DNA from 2 places in the Variovorax humicola genome. Region 2 is predicted to be linked to the other one. Evidence: riboswitches for the same ligand, from Rfam matches in the RefSeq annotation. Region 2 holds a riboswitch; the other holds the start of a gene.
The links. Region 2 has a riboswitch for S-adenosylhomocysteine ahead of metH (methionine synthase). Riboswitches for the same ligand answer to the same signal wherever they lie in the genome.
Positions count from the first base shown of each region.

Region 1: another riboswitch for S-adenosylhomocysteine. It lies ahead of ahcY (adenosylhomocysteinase); the one in region 2 lies ahead of metH (methionine synthase).

Region 1 is NZ_JBBKZV010000010.1:183,164-188,503, reverse strand. It holds gene ahcY (adenosylhomocysteinase) at 141-1,580, opposite strand; S-adenosyl-L-homocysteine riboswitch at 1,647-1,716, opposite strand; gene WKW80_RS18175 (LysR family transcriptional regulator) at 1,938-2,843, opposite strand; gene WKW80_RS18170 (arylsulfatase) at 2,970-5,340, opposite strand, start outside.
Region 2 is NZ_JBBKZV010000003.1:354,624-359,963, reverse strand. It holds gene metH (methionine synthase) at 1-2,604, opposite strand, end outside; S-adenosyl-L-homocysteine riboswitch at 2,670-2,755, opposite strand; gene WKW80_RS08630 (PACE efflux transporter) at 2,846-3,286, opposite strand; gene WKW80_RS08625 (LysR family transcriptional regulator) at 3,384-4,292, shown strand; gene WKW80_RS08620 (SH3 domain-containing protein) at 4,299-5,033, opposite strand.

The DNA.
Region 1 (5,340 bases), on a different contig from region 2:
GCAACGCCCCCTGCCGGTACCGCACTCGAGAACCGATTCGCGGGACACCGCGGAACCTGCCCTGCCGGGCCGCTGGCGTTGCCCCTTGCAAGGGGGTTGGCGAATCTGCACGAAGTGCGGCGTAGCTTGGGGGTGTGCCATCAATACCTGTAGGTGTCCGCCTTGTACGGACCCGCCTTGTTCACGCCGATGTAGGCAGCCTGCACGTCGGTGAGTTCGGTCAGCATGGCGCCGACCTTCTTCAGGTGCAGGCGCGCGACCTTCTCGTCGAGGTGCTTCGGCAGCACGTAGACCTTGCCGGCCTGGTAGGCATCGGGCTTGGTGAACAGCTCGATCTGCGCGATGGTCTGGTTGGCGAACGACGACGACATCACGAAGCTCGGGTGGCCCGTGCCGCAGCCCAGGTTCACCAGCCGGCCCTTGGCCAGCAGGATGATCTTCTTGCCGTCGGGGAAGGTGATGTGGTCGACCTGCGGCTTGATCTCTTCCCACTCGTACTTCTCGATCGAGGCGACGTCGATCTCGTTGTCGAAGTGGCCGATGTTGCAGACGATGGCCTGGTCCTTCATGGCGGCCATGTGGGCGTGCGTGATGACGTCCTTGTTGCCGGTGGTGGTCACGAAGATGTCGGCCTTGTCGGCGGCGTATTCCATGGTCACGACCTTGTAGCCTTCCATCGCGGCCTGCAGGGCGTTGATGGGGTCGATCTCGGTGACCCACACCTGCGCGCTCAGTGCACGCAGCGCCTGCGCCGAGCCCTTGCCCACGTCGCCGTAGCCGGCCACGCACGCGACCTTGCCGGCGATCATCACGTCGGTGGCGCGCTTGATGCCATCGACCAGCGATTCGCGGCAGCCATAGAGGTTGTCGAACTTGCTCTTGGTGACTGAGTCGTTCACGTTGATCGCGCGGAACAGCAGCGTGCCCTTGGCGGACATCTCGTTCAGGCGGTGCACGCCGGTGGTGGTCTCTTCGGTCACGCCGATGATCTCGGCCGACTTGCGCGTGTACCAGGTGCTGTCGACGGCGAGCTTGGCCTTGATGGCGGCGTAGAGGATTCGCTCTTCTTCGCTGGTCGGGTTGGCCAGCACGGACTGGTCTTTCTCTGCGCGCTGGCCCAGGTGCATCAGCAGCGTGGCATCGCCGCCGTCATCGAGGATCATGTTCGGGCCTTCGCCTTTCGAGCCCTTGGCGCCGAAGTCGAAGATGCTGTGGGTGTAGTCCCAGTAGTCCTTCAGCGATTCGCCCTTGATCGCGAATACCGGCGTGCCGGCGGCGGCGATGGCGGCGGCTGCGTGGTCCTGCGTCGAGAAGATGTTGCACGAGGCCCAGCGCACTTGCGCGCCCAGGGCTTGCAGCGTCTCGATCAGCACGGCCGTCTGAATGGTCATGTGCAGCGAGCCGGTGATGCGCGCGCCCTTGAGCGGCTGCGACTTCGAGAACTCCTCGCGGATGGCCATGAGGCCGGGCATCTCGGTCTCGGCGATCCTGATTTCCTTGCGGCCCCAGGCGGCCAGCGAGAGATCGGCAATGGCCTGGTCGGCCGAAGAAACGGGGGTGGGCTTGAGAACAGCGCTCATGTGAACTCCAACAAAGCTGGTTTGAGAGATGCCACTGCGTTCGGGGATGGGACTCACCGCGAGAACAGCGGGTGAGCGTGGTTGCGATAAGGGTCCGAGCCTCACGCCTGACGGCGCTGCAACGCTCCTCGGAGCGAGGGATTTTAGCGCGGGACCGAAAACGCCTGCCAGCAGTGAATTTGCGTTCGTCCCCGGGGCTGAATGCCCGAGAGCACGATGACCAACGCGACGGTGGCGAAGTTGTCGGCCGCGCCGGTGTCGGCGCCGGGTGGCCGGAAGCTGTGGTTCTACTACAAGGGTGGCAAGCAGACAGTGATCGCGCCCGACGGCACGCCCAACCGATGGCTCAAACCCATATCAGATGCTGACCTCGGTCGCCACTCTCGCAATGCAGGCCATTGCCTCGCCAGCCATGGGCGAGGTGGTTCGGTGGCGCAGGCTCACGATGCCCAGGTTGGTGACGAGCGAGCTGGCCTCGGGCATTCGCAGCGGCACCAGCCGACCAGCCTCGAGATCGTTGAGCAAGGCCGCGTAGGTCGCCCCAAGCACGGTGTCGGTGGACATTGCCACGTCCCTCAGCAGGGCGAAGTTATCGCACTCCAGTGCGAACTCCGGCTCCTGGCCCGCGGGCAGGCCGAGCAGTCGCGCCAGTTGGACCTTCATCTCCGGCGGCACCTTCGGCACTGCCACTCCGAAAGTCCACGCCTCGTTCCAGTTGCAATCCAGTTGCGCCAGCGGGTGTCCCGCACGAACGAATAGGTGAGCCCGGAGTCCAGGTAGCGGACGCACCTCCAGCGTCTCTGCATCCGGCAGGGCGAGCACGTGGGCGACGAAGAACTCGATCTCCTCGGCCATCAGGAGCTTCAGCAACTGCTGCCAGTTGCCCACCTCAACGCGTACGCACACCCGGGGGAAGCGCCGCCGCAATTCCGTCATCACGAGCGGCATGAGACTCACCGCGGGCATGGGTCCCATGCCAACGGCGGTCTTGCCCAGCTCGCTGCGCCCGTAGAGCTCGAAGTCGCGCTGCGTACAACGCACCTGGAACAGCAGCCGTCGCGCCCGCTCGATCACGAACTCGCCCGCCGGAGTGGGCCGCACTTCGCCCACGTCGCGCTCGAAGAGACGCAGGCCGAGTTCGCCTTCGACAGCCTGGATGCTTCGGCTGAATGCAGGCTGGCTCAGATGCACCCGCTCGGCCGCCCGCGCGAAGTGCAGTTCATCGGCCAGCGCAACCAAATGCGTTAGACGTCGAATATCCATAGTGCTTTTCTTGCTTGCATCTCGCGCATGCTACCGATGCAGGCACCGGCGCATGAGAGTTCATGCAGGGACTTCCCGCGCGTGCGGGCCGGTGTCAGGCACACCGACCCGCCGCACTCCCCCTCCTCACTGCACCTGCATGAGCCGTTGCGCCTCTTTTGCGAGGTCGAGGTATTGCGCCTTTTCGACCGTGACGCCGACCAGGTCAATCTTTCCGCCCTTGAACCTTCCAGGCGACTTGTACTGTTGGCTCACTGCGTCGCCGCTGTCGAAGCCGACGCAGAGTCCGTCGCCCGAGAGCGTGAACTTGCCGGCCTGCGTCTTCATCGGGCCCTCGGCGACCAGGGTGTCGTTGATGTAGAGCTTCGCGCGTCCGATGGACTCACCGTGTTCGCCGGTCTTCTCGCGGATGAACTCCATGCCGAGCGTTTGCTTGCCCGGCTGGAGCGGCACCTTGGAAACCAGCTCCTGCTCCGGCTTGATGCCGAGGAAGTTGTAGACGTAGTGCAGCTTCTTGTCCTTGATGAACAGCGCATGGCCGCCGAAGCGGGAGCCATGCGCGAAGATGACGCCGGATGCTTCAGCCGTCAGATCGACGTTGGCAAGGATCTTGTACGAGCGGCCGCGCACGTTGCCGGCCACGCCTTCGGGCACTGGTGCGGTGTCGGGGTAGTAGATGTACCGTTCGCGTGCGGGCTCGTCGGACGGGCGCTCGACGCCGAGTTGCTCGATCGCCGACCGGTCGTCGAGCGGCAGGACCATGTTCTTGTCCGCTTCCTCGAACCATGCCTTGATCAGCGCCTGCAGCTTCTCGGGGTTCTCCTTTGCGACGTTTTTCGACTCGGAGCGATCGACGGCCACGTGATAGAGCTCCCACTGGTCCTGGTCGAAGTGCCCCTTGCCTGTGAGCGGCGCATGCGTTGCTGCGGCGAGCCAGCCGTCCTCCCAGATGCCGCGCGTGCCGAGCATGGCGTAGTACTGGCGCTTCTTCTGCGTCGCGTCATCCGGCTTCGCGTCGAAGGTGTAGCGCATCGACACGCCTGCCATCGGGTATTGCTCTACGCCCTTGTAGGTCTTGGGCATCTCCAGTCCGGCGATGTCGAGGATCGTCGGCACGATGTCCGTCGAATGGTGGTACTGGTTGCGGATCTCGCCGCGCGCCTTGATTCCCTTGGGCCATGAGATCACGAGCGGATCCGAGGTGCCGCCCGAATACTCCGCATAGCGCTTGAACATCTGGAACGGCGTCGAGAAGGCGGCTGCCCATCCGGTGGGGAAGTGCTCATAGGTGTCGGGGCCGCCGAGCACGTCGATGTACTTCATGTTTTCGGCGATCGTGTCGGGATAGCCGTTGAAGAACTTGTTCTCGTTGACCGAGCCGCTGGGGCTTCCTTCGCCGGAAGCGCCGTTGTCGGCGGCATAGAGGATCACCGTGTTCTCGAGCTGGCCGCTTTGTTGCAGGTAGTCGACCATCCGGCCGATCTGCACGTCGGTGTATTCCGAGAATCCAGCGTAGACCTCGGCCAGCCGGGAGAACAGCTTCTTTTCATCGGCCGTGAGCGTGTCCCATGGCCGCACGTAGTCGGCCGCGTTCGCCACGTCCTTCGGCAGCGGATTGAGCGGCGTGAGTTGCGTGCCCTTGGGCAGCACACCCTTGGCGATCATGCGCTCCAGCACCCAGGTGCGGTAGGCCTCGTAGCCGTCGTCGAACTTGCCCTTGTACTTGGCAATGTAGTCTTTCGGCGCGTGATGCGGGGCGTGGTTGGCGCCGGGGTTGAACCACATGAACCACGGGCGGGACGGGTTGGTGGCCTTCTGGTCGCGGATCATCGCGATGCCCTTGTCGGCCAGGTCCTTGGACAGGTGATAGCCCTGCTCCGGCCCATAGGGCGCGTCGATGAAGCGGTTGTCCTCGATGAGGTCGGGGTACCACTGGTTGGTCTCGCCGCCGATGAAGCCGTAGAAGCGGTCGAAACCCTTCTGCAGCGGCCACTGCTTGCGGCTCGCGCCGGAAGCAACGTCCTGCTCGGGCACGTTGTGGTTCTTGCCGACCCAGAAGGTGCTCCAGCCGCCATCCTGCAGGATCTGCGCGACGGTGGCCGCCTGGTCGGGAAGGCGTCCGCTGGCGCCGGGGAAGCCATTCGCGGCCTCGGTGATGGCGGCCATGCCGTTGACGTGGTGGTTGCGTCCCGTGAGCATGGTGGAGCGGCTCGGCGAGCACAGCGCGGTCGTATGGAACTGCGTGTAGGTCACGCCATTGGCCGCGAGCTTGTCCAGCGTCGGCATGTTGATGCGGCCGCCGTACGGCGACCAGGCGGCCAGGCCGGTGTCGTCATAGAGGATGAACAGGAAGTTCGGTGCGCCCGCGGGCGCCTTCTTCGGTGTGAACGGTCCCCAGTCCGGCTTCGAATCACGGACGTCGAGCTTGATGATGCCCTTGAAACTGCTGCCGGGCTCGGCCGCCGTAGCGGGCGCGGGGGCCTGCTGCGCGTGGGCA
Region 2 (5,340 bases):
GTCCGGGTGCGCAAGATAGAAGCCGCTCACGCTGGCCGCCGGCAGCATCGCGAGGCTCTCGGTCACGCGCATGCCGATGTCGTTGCAATGCAGCAGGTCGAACATCGGGCCCTTGACGCTGTGGTCCGGGCAAGCCGGATAGCCGGGCGCGGGGCGGATGCCGCGGTACTTCTCGGCAATCATCTCGTCGTTGCTCAGGGTTTCATGGCTTGAATAGCCCCAGAGATCGGTGCGCACGCGATGGTGCATGGCTTCGGCAAAGGCCTCGGCCAGACGGTCGGCCAGGGCCTTGAGCATGATGGCGGAATAGTCGTCGAGGTCGTCGATGAAGTACTTCTCCTTCTTCTCGACGCCCAGGCCCGCGGTCACGGCGAACATGCCGACGTAGTCCGCGATGCCGCTGTCCTTCGGCGCGACGAAGTCGGCCAGGCAGCGGCTCGGGCGCATCACGCCGTCGATGATTTGCTTCTCGGTCTGCTGGCGCATGCCGTACCAGGTCAGCGCGACTTCGGTGCGCGACTCGTCGGTGTACAGGACGATGTCGTCGTCGTTCACCGTATTGGCCGGCCAGAAGCCGACCACGCCGCTGGCGCTGAGCCAGCGGCCTTCGATGAGGCGCTGCAGCATGCGCTTGGCATCCGCATAGACGCGCACGGCCTCGGTGCCCACGACCTCGTCCTTCAGGATCGCGGGGAACGGCCCGGCCAGGTCCCAGGTCTGGAAGAACGGGCCCCAGTCGATGTACTTGGCAAGCTCGGTCAGGTCGAAGTTCTTGAACACGCGGCGGCCGATGAACTTGGGCACTGTCGGCGTGAAAGCGGACCAGTCGACCGGCGTCTTGTTGGCGCGCGCCTTGGCCAGCGGCCACAGCGGCACCTGCTTCTTGTTGGCGTGCTGGTGGCGCACCTTGACGTAGTCGGCGTTGACCTCGTCGATGAACTTGCTGGCCTGGTCGGAAAGCAGCGACTGCGCCACGCTCACGCTGCGCGAGGCATCGGGCACGTACACCACCGGGCCTTCGTAGTGCGGCGCGATCTTCACGGCCGTGTGCACGCGGCTGGTGGTGGCGCCGCCGATCATCAGCGGGATCTTCTTGATGCGGAAGTGGTCGTCCTTCTGCATCTCGCCGGCCACGTACTGCATCTCCTCGAGGCTCGGCGTGATCAGGCCCGACAGGCCCACGATGTCCGCGCCCTCGACCTTGGCCTTCGCCAGGATCTCGTGGCAGGGGACCATCACGCCCATGTTCACCACCTCGAAGTTGTTGCACTGGAGCACGACGGTGACGATGTTCTTGCCGATGTCGTGCACGTCGCCCTTCACGGTGGCGATGACGATCTTGCCCTTGCTGCGCACGTCGCGCCCGGCCGCTTCGTCCTGGCGCTTTTCTTCCTCGATGTAGGGAATGAGGTGGGCCACGGCCTGCTTCATCACGCGGGCCGACTTCACGACCTGCGGCAGGAACATCTTGCCCTGGCCGAACAGGTCGCCCACGATGTTCATGCCGTCCATCAGCGGGCCTTCGATGACGTGCAGCGGGCGCCCGCCCTTCTTCAGGATGTCCTGGTACGCCTCCTCGGTGTCTTCGACGATGAAGTCGGTGATCCCGTGCACCAGCGCGTGGCTCAGGCGCTGGCCGACGGTCTGCGGCGCCTCCGGCGTACCGCGCCATTCGAGCTTCTTGCTCTCGTCCTTGGCGCCGCTCTTCGCGGTTTCGGCGACCTCGACGAGGCGCTCGCCGGCATCGGGCCTTCTGTTCAGGATCACGTCTTCCACGCGCTCGCGCAGCGTCGGCTCCAGGTCGTCGTAGACGCCGACCATGCCGGCGTTGACGATGCCCATGTCCATTCCGGCCTTGATCGCGTGGTACAGGAACACGGTGTGGATGGCTTCGCGCACCGGGTCGTTGCCGCGGAAGGAAAAGCTGACGTTCGACACGCCGCCCGACACCTTGGCGCCCGGCAGGTTCTGCTTGATCCAGCGCGTCGCCTCGATGAAGTCGACCGCGTAGTTGTTGTGCTCCTCGATACCCGTGGCCACCGCGAAGATGTTCGGGTCGAAGATGATGTCTTCCGGCGGAAAGCCGATCTCGTCGACGAGGATGCGGTAGGCCCGCTCGCAGATCTCGGTCTTGCGCTCGTAGGTGTCGGCCTGGCCCTTTTCGTCGAAGGCCATCACCACGGCAGCCGCGCCGTAGCGGCGCAGCAGCTTGGCATGGTGCTTGAACTGCTCCACGCCCTCCTTCATCGAGATCGAGTTGACGATGCCCTTGCCCTGGATGCAGCGCAGCCCCGCCTCGATGACTTCCCACTTGGAGCTGTCCACCATGATCGGCACGCGTGCGATGTCGGGCTCGCTCGCGATCAGGTTCAGGAAGCGCACCATCGCGGCCTTGCTGTCGAGCATGGCCTCGTCCATGTTCACGTCGATCACCTGCGCACCGTTCTCGACCTGCTGGCGCGCCACGGCCAGCGCTTCCTCGAACTGGCCGTTCAGGATCATCCGAGCGAAGGCCTTGGAGCCGGTGACGTTGGTGCGCTCGCCGATGTTGACGAACAGCGAGCCCTCGCCGATGGTGACCGGCTCGAGGCCGGAAAGCAGCATGGGAGAAACGGCGACGGAAGCGGTGGTTGTGGAGGACATGGGCACTCACCTGTGTGAATCGGGTCAGCAGGTGAGCGTCGTTGCGAATAAGACCTGGAAAATCCCAAGCCTGACATGCCCGCACGGGGATGTTGCAACGCTCCTTGGGAGCCGGCGATTTTAAGCCCTCGCCCCGGCTGCGTCACTCTGGGGGCCAGCGCCGCCCGCTCCACAGGCCGCGCCGTTGCGGCGCCCCGGCAGATCAGGCCGCCTGCACCTTCCGGCCCATTGCCGAGGTCGGCAGTCCGAACACGCGATCGAATCCCCAGTTGAACGCGAAGGTGTAGACCAGGAAGAACAGCATCAGGCCGATGTCCATGACGAGCGCCTGCCACATCGACACATCGAGCCACCAAGCCACCAGCGGCACCAGCAGCAGCACCAGCCCGCCTTCGAACCCGATGGCGTGCGCCACGCGCCGGCCAAGGCTGCGGCCGTGCGTCGCCTGGCGCGACTCCCACAGCTCGAAAACGAAGGTGAACGCCAGGTTCCACGCCAGCGCAATGGCCGACATCACGGCGGCCAGCGCGCCGGAATGCGCGAGCCCCTCGCCCGACATCAGCGACAGGCCCACGCTCGAACACGCGATCGCGAGGCCTTCGTAGAGGCCGAGGTAGATGACTTTGCGCTGGATGCCTTGCATGGAGCAATACCGGTGAATTGCGGGAATGACCTGACTTTATTGGAGTTTTGCTGATATAAAAAGTCATCTTCTTTCAGTTTTGTTGATAGATCAGCCCATGGCCTTCACCAGCGACTCCGTCGAACTCTTCCTCGCCGTCCTCGACCATGGCTCGTTCTCGGCGGCGGCTCGCTCGCTCGGGCGGGTGCCGTCGGCGGTCAGCATGGCCGTCGCGCAACTCGAGGCCGAACTCGACCTGCCGCTGTTCGACCGATCCGGCCGCGAGCCCCGGCCGACGGCGGCCGCCCGCTCGCTCGAACCGCAGGCGCGGCTGCTGGCCGCGCAACTCAAGGCGCTGCAGGTGCAGGCGCTAGGGCTGACGCAGGGACTGGAGAACCGCCTGACGCTGGCGATCGCGCCCGAACTGCTGTCGGCCCCCTGGAGCGCGCCACTCGCCGCACTGGCGAGCGAGCATCCGCTGCTAGAGGTCGAAGTGCTGGCCGCGCCGCAGGCCGATGCGCTGGAGATGCTGCACACCGGGCGCGCCCAGCTCGCGCTGGTCTTCGAGCGCCCCAGCATCGACGGGCGCGAGGGCTTTCAGGAGGTGGCAAGCGAGGTGCTGGTGGCAGTGATCGCGCCGAACCATCCCGGGTACGTCGCGGCCGGCAGCCGGATGGGCGAGCAGCACCTGATCAACACGCGGCAGGTGGTGGTCGCGGGCCGCGACCTGGCGTCGCGCGACCCGCGCTTCGTGTTCGCCCGCCACACCTGGCGCAGCGACAACGCGCTGGCCGCGCTAAGCCTGATCACTGCCGGCGTCGGCTGGGGCTGGCTGCCGCGCAGCTTCGTGCAGCCGCACGTGGCCACGGGCGCGCTGGTAGAGATTGAGTTCGACAACCTCTCGAACGGGCTCGACCTCTGGGTCGACGTGGTCTGGTCGCGCGAGCGGCCGCTCGGCCTGGGCGCGCAGCGCTTCATCCAGTTGATCCAGCGCGCCGGCAAGGATGCGCTGACGGGGGACGGCTGATCGCGATCAGAACTGGTTCGCCGGCACGCCCGGCGCAAACGGCTTCATCGGTATCGTCACTTGTCCCGGCGGGGATCCCGGCTGCGGCGGTTGGCCCGGTACGGGTGGCCGGCCGGGGTTCGGGGCGGAGCCTGGATGAGGGACCTGTCCCGGGCGAGGGTCGTAACCAGAACGACGGTCGTAGCCAGAACGAGGGTCGTAGCCGTGGCGGGGGCCGGAGTAGCCCGGGTGCCCATAGCCGGGGCCCGGTGCATAGCCCGGACCGGGCGGGCGCGGTGCCCAGCCTGCGTGCGGCGGCGGCGGGGGGCGCCAGCCGGGCACGGGCGGCGGCGGCGGCCGGCCACCCCACCAGCGAGGTTCGCCGTACCACGGGCGGTCGCGGTAATAGTTGCCCCAGTAGCTGCCTATGCTGAATGCGACGATCGGCACGCCGATGGTCGCTCCGTAGCTGGCCAGCGGCACCGATGCGCCGCCGTAGGGATACACGAGCCGCGTTGCCGCCGCCCAGCCACGCAAGCCGTCGGACAGGACCACATCGCACCAGCCATAGCCACCGGTGCATCCGACAACAGTGACCGGCAGGCCGGGCGCCAGTCGCGTAATCAACGGGTATTGGTTGGAAGGGCCGGCCCGAAGGTTGACCGACCCGCGGGTGTAGGCCTGCTGGGCCGCTGCCACGAGCGGGAGCGCCAGCGCGAGCGTCCCGATGCCGATCCATCGCATGCCGAAGATGTTGCTCATGGAATTGTTCCTTTGCGGGTCAGGGTAGGCCGTCCGTTCAGAAAATGTCAATCGACGGTTGGACACTTGCCTTGACAGTCAACGCCTCGCCAGCGCGCAGCGTGGACGGCGGCGCGCTCTTGCGACGGGCTTTACGCCTGCTTCACATCACGCCGGCGGCAGGAGCGGCGTCCCGGAGGGGTTTCGGCTTCTCACTTCAGTTTTCCACCACGCTATCGCGTGACCCGCTACGCCTGAAACCGGCGCAGTGAGATGCCAGGGATACCGCGGCCGCTGGGTGTGCCCCCTTGGAGGAGGAGGCGCCGCA